Regions from separate parts of the Bradyrhizobium betae genome, predicted to be linked through region 2. Evidence: riboswitches for the same ligand, from Rfam matches in the RefSeq annotation. Region 2 holds a riboswitch; the other holds the start of a gene.
The links. Region 2 has a riboswitch for cobalamin ahead of F8237_RS03780 (energy-coupling factor ABC transporter permease). Riboswitches for the same ligand answer to the same signal wherever they lie in the genome.
Positions count from the first base shown of each region.

Region 1 (3,401 bases), 1.3 Mb from region 2:
CCGGATCGAACTTGTCGCGTGCCGAAAGGCTGATGGTCTGCACCCGCGCGCCGTAGGAGACGTCAGTGGCCGGCGCGACGCCCAGTGTGTGCTGAAAATAGCCCGCAACCGTCTGCTGCCTGAGGTCGTAAGTGTGCCAGGGCGCGAGCCCCTGCCCGGCACCGCGGTTCTGCCGAAAGCTCGCATCGTAATAGTCGATGCCGGTCAACAGTTGCGACGGCAGTCCCAGCAGCAGGCTCTTCACGCTGAGCCGCGGCGTGATCGACCAGGTCGTCAGATCCGCGCCCACATAGGTCGACGTGAACAACGCGGGCACCGGAATCGGGCTCGCAAAGAACGCGCTCTGCTGCTTCTTGTCGCGCACGCCGCCATCGACGATGAGATCGACGCCGTTGACCAGGGTCTTGGTGAAGCCCGCGGTGGCGCTGAAGCCTTGCTGGTTGGCGTAGTTGAAGGGCGTGCTGGTCCCCCTTCGGGCGGTTGCGAGTTCGTCGAGGCCGATGGAGGGATCGACGGTGCGGCCGCCCGGCAACCGCAGTTCCTGATCGTCGCCTGTCACGGTCAGGAAAGCGGTCAGGCCCGATGTCGTGTAGTTGAGATTGCCGACACCGTTCTTCTGAACATAGCGATTGTTGTCGCGGTAGCCGTCGGTACTGACGGCATTGCCGTAGAACGAGGTCGACCACGGCCCGGAATTGAGCGACGTCGAGACGTTGGCAAGCCTGGTGTTGAACGAGCCGAAGCCGGCCTCGATGCGCGCGGCCACGGGCGGTGCGCCGACGCCGTTCCTGGTGACGATGTTGATCACGCCGCCGACCGCATTGTCGCCGTAGAGCACCGCGCCGGAATTGCCGCGCGTGACCTCGATGCGCTCGATCGAATTGAGCGGGATGGTGGAGAGGTCCACCTGCGCCATGTCGATGTCGTTCAGCCGCCGGCCGTTGACCAGCACCAGCGTGTTGGCGGTGGCGAAGGCGCCGAAGCCGCGCAAATCGACGCCGGTCTTCGCGGCGACCGGCCCGCCATAGAGCGTCGTGATCTGAGCGCCCGGGACTTGCACCGCGATGATCTCGGCGAGCGTCTGCGACGGCGCATGTGCGATGTCCGCGGCCGTGATCACGGTCGTGGCGGCCCCGACAATGCCGCCGTTGCCGGCGACGGCTTCACTGGCGGCGCCGGAGGAGCCGGCCGCCGGCGCTCCGCTCCGGGCGACATTCGCGGGCGCGCGCCGGCTCGTCGTATCGCCGTCGCCAGTGGCCCGGGCGCGCGTGCGGTTCGGATCGTCGGGCCTCGTCACTTCGATCGGCGGCAGCTGCTCGGCGACGGCTTGCTGCGCGCGGGCGATCGATGGATCAAGCGAATAAAGGGACGTGGTCGCGAACAGGCCGGCGCTGAGGCGCCTGGCGGCAGAGACAATACGGGACACAATTGTAACCTCGGTGTGACGTCAGTGGCACGTCACAGCGAACGAGGTTTCAGGTCGGAGCGATGGACTGCTCCGGTGAAACCAATGTCTGTACTCCCCGACCGACATCTTCGCGTGTGACCACGGCTGACGGCAGGTCTCCTGGCTCGCGGGTCGTTACCTCTGCGTCGCCTTCCCGGGACCGAGATTCCCAGTGGCATATGACGAGAGATTCACCGCTTACAGTTGCGGGGGCAGCCATGGCATTGAGAAAAATCCCGGAGTTGGGACATTCGCGCACCACGTTCCCTTTTGATCTCCGTGAGGAGAACCGTCACCGAGCAATCTACGAGCCGGGCAAGCAGGGAGTCAATCGGCCGGTTGCATGAGCGCCGAAGCCCCGCACCGAAGATTGAGCTGGCGCAATCAGGCAGGTTCCATTCCGAAGCGCGTCCGCACCACCGCCCGCTCGCCGGCATACGGGCAAGCTACGCTCGCCCTCTTGACCGCTGGGCCTGGGCCGCGGCCACGTCGTGCGTCGGGATGTCAGCGCGCTTGATCGGCATCAGTTGACCGGACGCGGAAATGATGGCGGTCTCCTCGCGGCGGCAGCGCGGGCACATGAAGCGGACTTCGTGCGGGGACGCCGACCAGCTCGCGCGTTTCACATTGGCGGCCATCGGCCAGGCCTCGCAATGCGAGCACGACACCAGAAACCGACCGGGATCAAGCATCCCCATTCCATTGGACTCCGTGACCTGCCTGCCTGTTCTAATGATGATCCGACGCAATCGTTCCGGTGCCGGGGCACCGTCAGTCCAGTCACGGGGGAACGGGCGCCGCTCAGCGCGCGCCCTTGAGCGTGCAGGACGTCGAGCAGGTCACGGTGTTGCCGTGGTCGCACGCCTTGCAGGCCGCAACGCACTGACTGATGTCGCGGGGATTGTACGGGCTGTAGGTCCGCAACGCGCAGACCGGGGTCGAGCCGGTGATGTCCTGCTCCTGGTTGCAGGCTGCTGTCATCAGCGCGAGCACGATCACCGCAAGCAGACGCATGGGAGGGCCCTGTGAGGCACGATCAAACGACATCCGCGAGTCGCGCTGCATTGCAACGAGCCCCCGGCATTCCCGCAGCGGAGCAACCCGGCAAACATCTCCACGCGTCAAGGATGCGTGACAAACGTTAAAAACGGATTTCGACTGCGCGGCACCGCAATGGTTCCACGCTTCATGCCGCGCTTTGCATGTCCGGCGCTTATGTCAGGATCGACCTCAAGCCGCAGCCTTGGTCGCAGCAGTCTTGGTCGCGTCGGCCTTGGTGGCAATCTCCTGCCGCAGATCGACCGCCAATTGGCGACACTGCTCCGCCAGCTTCAGATAGAACTCGCGCTTGGTGCTGTCGGTGGCGAGCTGGGTGATCAACTCGCATTCGGCGGTGAGCGTCTCGAACCGTTCCAGCCTGTCCTCAAGATCTGTCATCGGCGTATCCCCATCAAACGCCTCAAGGACAGCAAACCTAAGCCCGGGAAATAGGTCACGGCGAACATCGTTATGGAGTAGAATCAATTTTCGTCGGCGCAGGCGGCGTGGAGACACCGCCGCGGCCGCTTACTTCTGCTCCAGCCGCCAGGCACCGTCCCACCCTTCGTCCGGCGGGCTGGCCTCGAACTGCGCGATGCGGGCGAGCAGCGTGCGTGAGGGACCGTCGCCGGGGACGGCTTCGAGCGCGGCGTTGAAGGCGACGCGGGCCTCGTCGAAGCGGCGGGCGCGATAGGCAGCGAGGCCTTCGGCATAGCGCGCGCGCAGGCTCGCTTGCGCCGTGCTGAGATCGCCTGCCCTGCCCATCACCTCGAAGATCGGCTGCGGCACACTCTGGCCGGCGACCACGACATGGTCGATCTCGCGCAATTCGAGGTTCGATCCGATCGCAGCCGCCGTCGCCTGCGCGATCAGGATGCGGGTGCCGTAGGTCTTGTTGACGGCTTCCAGGCGCGAG
Region 1 is NZ_CP044543.1:6,605,087-6,608,487, reverse strand. Features, by position in the region: gene F8237_RS31805 (TonB-dependent receptor) at 1-1,426, opposite strand, end outside; cobalamin riboswitch at 1,541-1,755, opposite strand; gene F8237_RS31800 (hypothetical protein) at 1,894-2,139, opposite strand; gene F8237_RS31795 (hypothetical protein) at 2,249-2,461, opposite strand; gene F8237_RS31790 (hypothetical protein) at 2,678-2,884, opposite strand; gene F8237_RS31785 (adenylate/guanylate cyclase domain-containing protein) at 3,014-3,401, opposite strand, start outside.
Region 1: it holds a riboswitch for cobalamin, as region 2 does, so the genes downstream of both, F8237_RS31805 (TonB-dependent receptor) here and F8237_RS03780 (energy-coupling factor ABC transporter permease) in region 2, are expected to answer to the same signal.

Region 2 (3,401 bases):
CGAAGCGGCATCTCGGCCTGGTGCAGGCCGAGGAGCAGGCGGAGATCGGCTCGCTGATCGACGAGGCCGCGCGCTTCGTTGCCGAGCATGTCGATCTCGATGCGGTGTTGCGATCGGCCGCGGCCTGGTCACCGCAGCCTGCGGCGAACGGCCTGAACGTCACGCCGCCCGGGCAGCGCATCGCGCTTGCGCGTGATGCCGCGTTCTCCTTCGTCTATCCGCACATGCTGGAAGCCTGGCGCGCGGCGGGCGCCGAGATCCTGCCGTTCTCGCCCCTGGCCGACGAGGTGCCTGACGCAAGCGCCGATGTGTGCTGGTTGCCCGGCGGCTATCCCGAGCTTCATGCCGGAAAGATCGCCGCCAATGCGCAGTTCCGTGGTGGTTTGCGCGCCTTCGCCGAAACGCGGCCGGTGCACGGCGAATGCGGAGGCTATATGGTGCTGGGTGAAGGCCTCACCGACGCCGACGGCATCCGCCATGAGATGACGGGGCTGCTCGGCCTGGAGACGAGCTTTGCCAAGCGCCGCATGCATCTGGGCTATCGTCTCGCTGCGCTCGCTGCCCCGATGCCGGGGCATCGGGTCGGCGCACGGCTGCGCGGCCACGAGTTCCATTATTCGACGATCGTCGCGCAGCCGGATACGCCGCTCGCGGTGGTGCACGATGCGACTGGCGCCGTCATCGCCGAGACCGGCTCGCGCCGCGGACACGCCACCGGCACGTTCTTCCATCTGATCGCGGAGGACCGGTGAGCGGTTTTGTCACTTTCGTCTCCGCCGGCCCCGGCGATCCCGAGCTGCTCACGCTGAAGGGGGCCGCGCGGCTGCGCGAGGCCGACGTCGTGCTCTATGACGATCTCGCCTCCGGCGCGATCCTCGAACTCGCCCGGCCCGGCGCCAATCTCGTCGCGGTGGGGAAACGGGCAGGGCGGCCCTCGACCAAGCAGCACCACGTCAACCGTCTGCTGGTCGACTATGCTGCGACCGGCGTCCGTGTGGTGCGGCTGAAGTCCGGCGATGCCGGCATTTTCGGCCGCCTTGAGGAGGAGCTCGAGACGCTGCGCGAAGCCGGCATCGGCTACGAGATCATTCCCGGCGTCACCACGGCCTGCGTCGCTGCGGCGCAAGCCGGCATTCCGCTGACCCGGCGCCACACCTCGCGCCGGGTGCAGTTCGTCACCGGGGCCGATGTCACCGGTGAGCTGCCGCAGAACCTGAACTGGGCGGCGCTGGCCGATCCCGAAGCGACCACCGTGGTCTATATGGGCCGCCGCACCTTTCCGGCGCTTGTCGCGAAATTGATCGAACACGGTCTGGCGCCAGGCACTCCGGCGCTGTTCGCCGAATCTCTCGGGCGCCCCGATGAGCGGCTGGTCCGCACCACAATTGCCGAACTGGCGGAGCAGCTTGCGCGCGGCGGCGCGGCGTCGACGGCGGCCGTGATCCTGTTCGGTGCGCTGGCGGGGGATTATCCGTCATGATCGCTCCGGCCGCCGCTCGCCCCTTGACGCAGGCTCCGCGAAAGGGGCACACAGGAGATGCATGGTGCTCGACGCGGCGCAAAGCGCCGGAGCATAATCGGGAATGGGGATGGGCGGACCCAATTGCGGCGCCCCAAACCCCAGCCGCCCCCGCGACTGTAAGCGGTGAAGGGACTCCGAACCGCCACTGGGCCGCAAGGCTCGGGAAGGCCGGAGAACCCAGTGAGCCGCGAGCCAGGAGACCGGCCGTGCGTGTTTTGAGGCCAACGCCGTCGGGTGTGACGGCAGGAAGGATCTGAGCCATGCATATCGAACCCGGGATCGTGACGGGCGCCAAGCTCGTGTTGAGTTACGCAACGGGCATCGCCGCAGGCGGCGTTGCCCTGAAGCTCGCGGTCGAGACCGTGCGCGAGCAGGGCATCGGCTCGCTTGCGTTGCGCACCCTCGCCACCACCGCGCTCGTCTTCACCTTCTTCGAAATCCTGCCGCACTTCCCGGTCGGCGTCTCCGAGGTGCACTTCATTCTCGGCTCGACCTTGTTCCTGCTGTTCGGGGCGGCCCCCGCAGCTCTCGGCCTAGCCTTCGGTCTGCTGTTCCAGGGCGTGTTCTTCGAGCCGCCGGATTTGCCGCAATTCGGCATGAACGTCACGACGCTGCTGGTGCCGCTGTTCGCCATCCAGGCGATTGCGGCGCGGATCATTTCGCGCAACACCGCCTATGTCGATCTCAGCTATCGCCAGGCGCTGGCGCTTTCGACGACCTACCAGGCCGGCGTGATCGGCTGGGTCGCGTTCTGGGCGCTGTATGGCTCCGGCTTTGCCATGAGCAACCTCGCCAACATCGCGACCTTTGCGGCCTCCTATGCGCTCGTCATCGTGATCGAGCCGCTGGCCGATCTGGCGGTGCTGGCGCTGGCGAAGTCGCTGCGCGGCGTCACCGCACCCGGCCTCGTCACCCCGCGCCTGCACAACGCGGCCTGAGAGACAAGCGAACGGGCGGCCATCGCGGCCGCCCTTCGCACTCGCGATGCTCACGCTCTCCCTGATAGGCATCGGTTGCGGCGATCCCGAGCAGCTCACGCGCGCCGCGATCCGTGCCATCAACGCGGCCGATCTCGTCCTGATCCCGCGCAAGGGAAGCGCGAAATCCGATCTCGCCGATCTCAGGCGGACGCTCTGCACGGACGTGCTGACCAACGACAAGACTGGGATCGCCGAGTTCGATCTTCCCGTGCGCGACGCCGGTGAGGCGGACTACCGCAAGGGCGTAGACGATTGGCACGATGCGGTTGCCGCGACCTGGTCGCGGACGATCGCGAGCCATCTTGGCAGTGACGGCAAGGTCGCGCTGCTGATCTGGGGCGATCCCTCGCTGTACGATTCCTCGCTGCGGATTGCGCGGCGCCTTTCTCCCTTGCCTGATATCGAGGTCGTGCCCGGCATCACCTCGATCCAGGCGCTGTGCGCGGCGCACGCGCTGCCGCTCAACGACATCGGCGAGCCCTTTCTGGTCACGACGGGGCGCCGTCTGCGCGAAGGCGGCTGGCCACAGGGCGTCGACACTGTGGTCGTGATGCTCGACGGCGGCACCGCATTCCAGTCGCTTGATCCCGAAGGCCTGCAGATCTGGTGGGGCGCCTATCTCGGCATGCCCGACCAGATCGTCATGTCCGGCGCGCTGGCTGAGATCGGCCCGCGCATCTTGGCCGCACGCCAGGAGGCGCGCGAGCGGCATGGCTGGATCATGGATAGTTACATTCTCAAGCGCAGGCCGTAAGGCGAGCGAGGCAGCATGCTTCCCGAATGGGTCACTCGAAAATGCCCCGATGTCTCCGCGATCCATCGCGAGGCGGCGATCGCGCGGCAGGCGCAGCTGACCAAGCCGACCGGCGCGCTCGGCCGGCTGGAACAGCTCGCGATCG
Region 2 is NZ_CP044543.1:729,152-732,552, reverse strand. Features, by position in the region: gene F8237_RS03790 (cobyrinic acid a,c-diamide synthase CobB) at 1-752, shown strand, start outside; gene cobA (uroporphyrinogen-III C-methyltransferase) at 749-1,480, shown strand; cobalamin riboswitch at 1,526-1,745, shown strand; gene F8237_RS03780 (energy-coupling factor ABC transporter permease) at 1,783-2,460, shown strand; gene cobF (precorrin-6A synthase (deacetylating)) at 2,507-3,256, shown strand; gene cobT (nicotinate-nucleotide--dimethylbenzimidazole phosphoribosyltransferase) at 3,272-3,401, shown strand, end outside.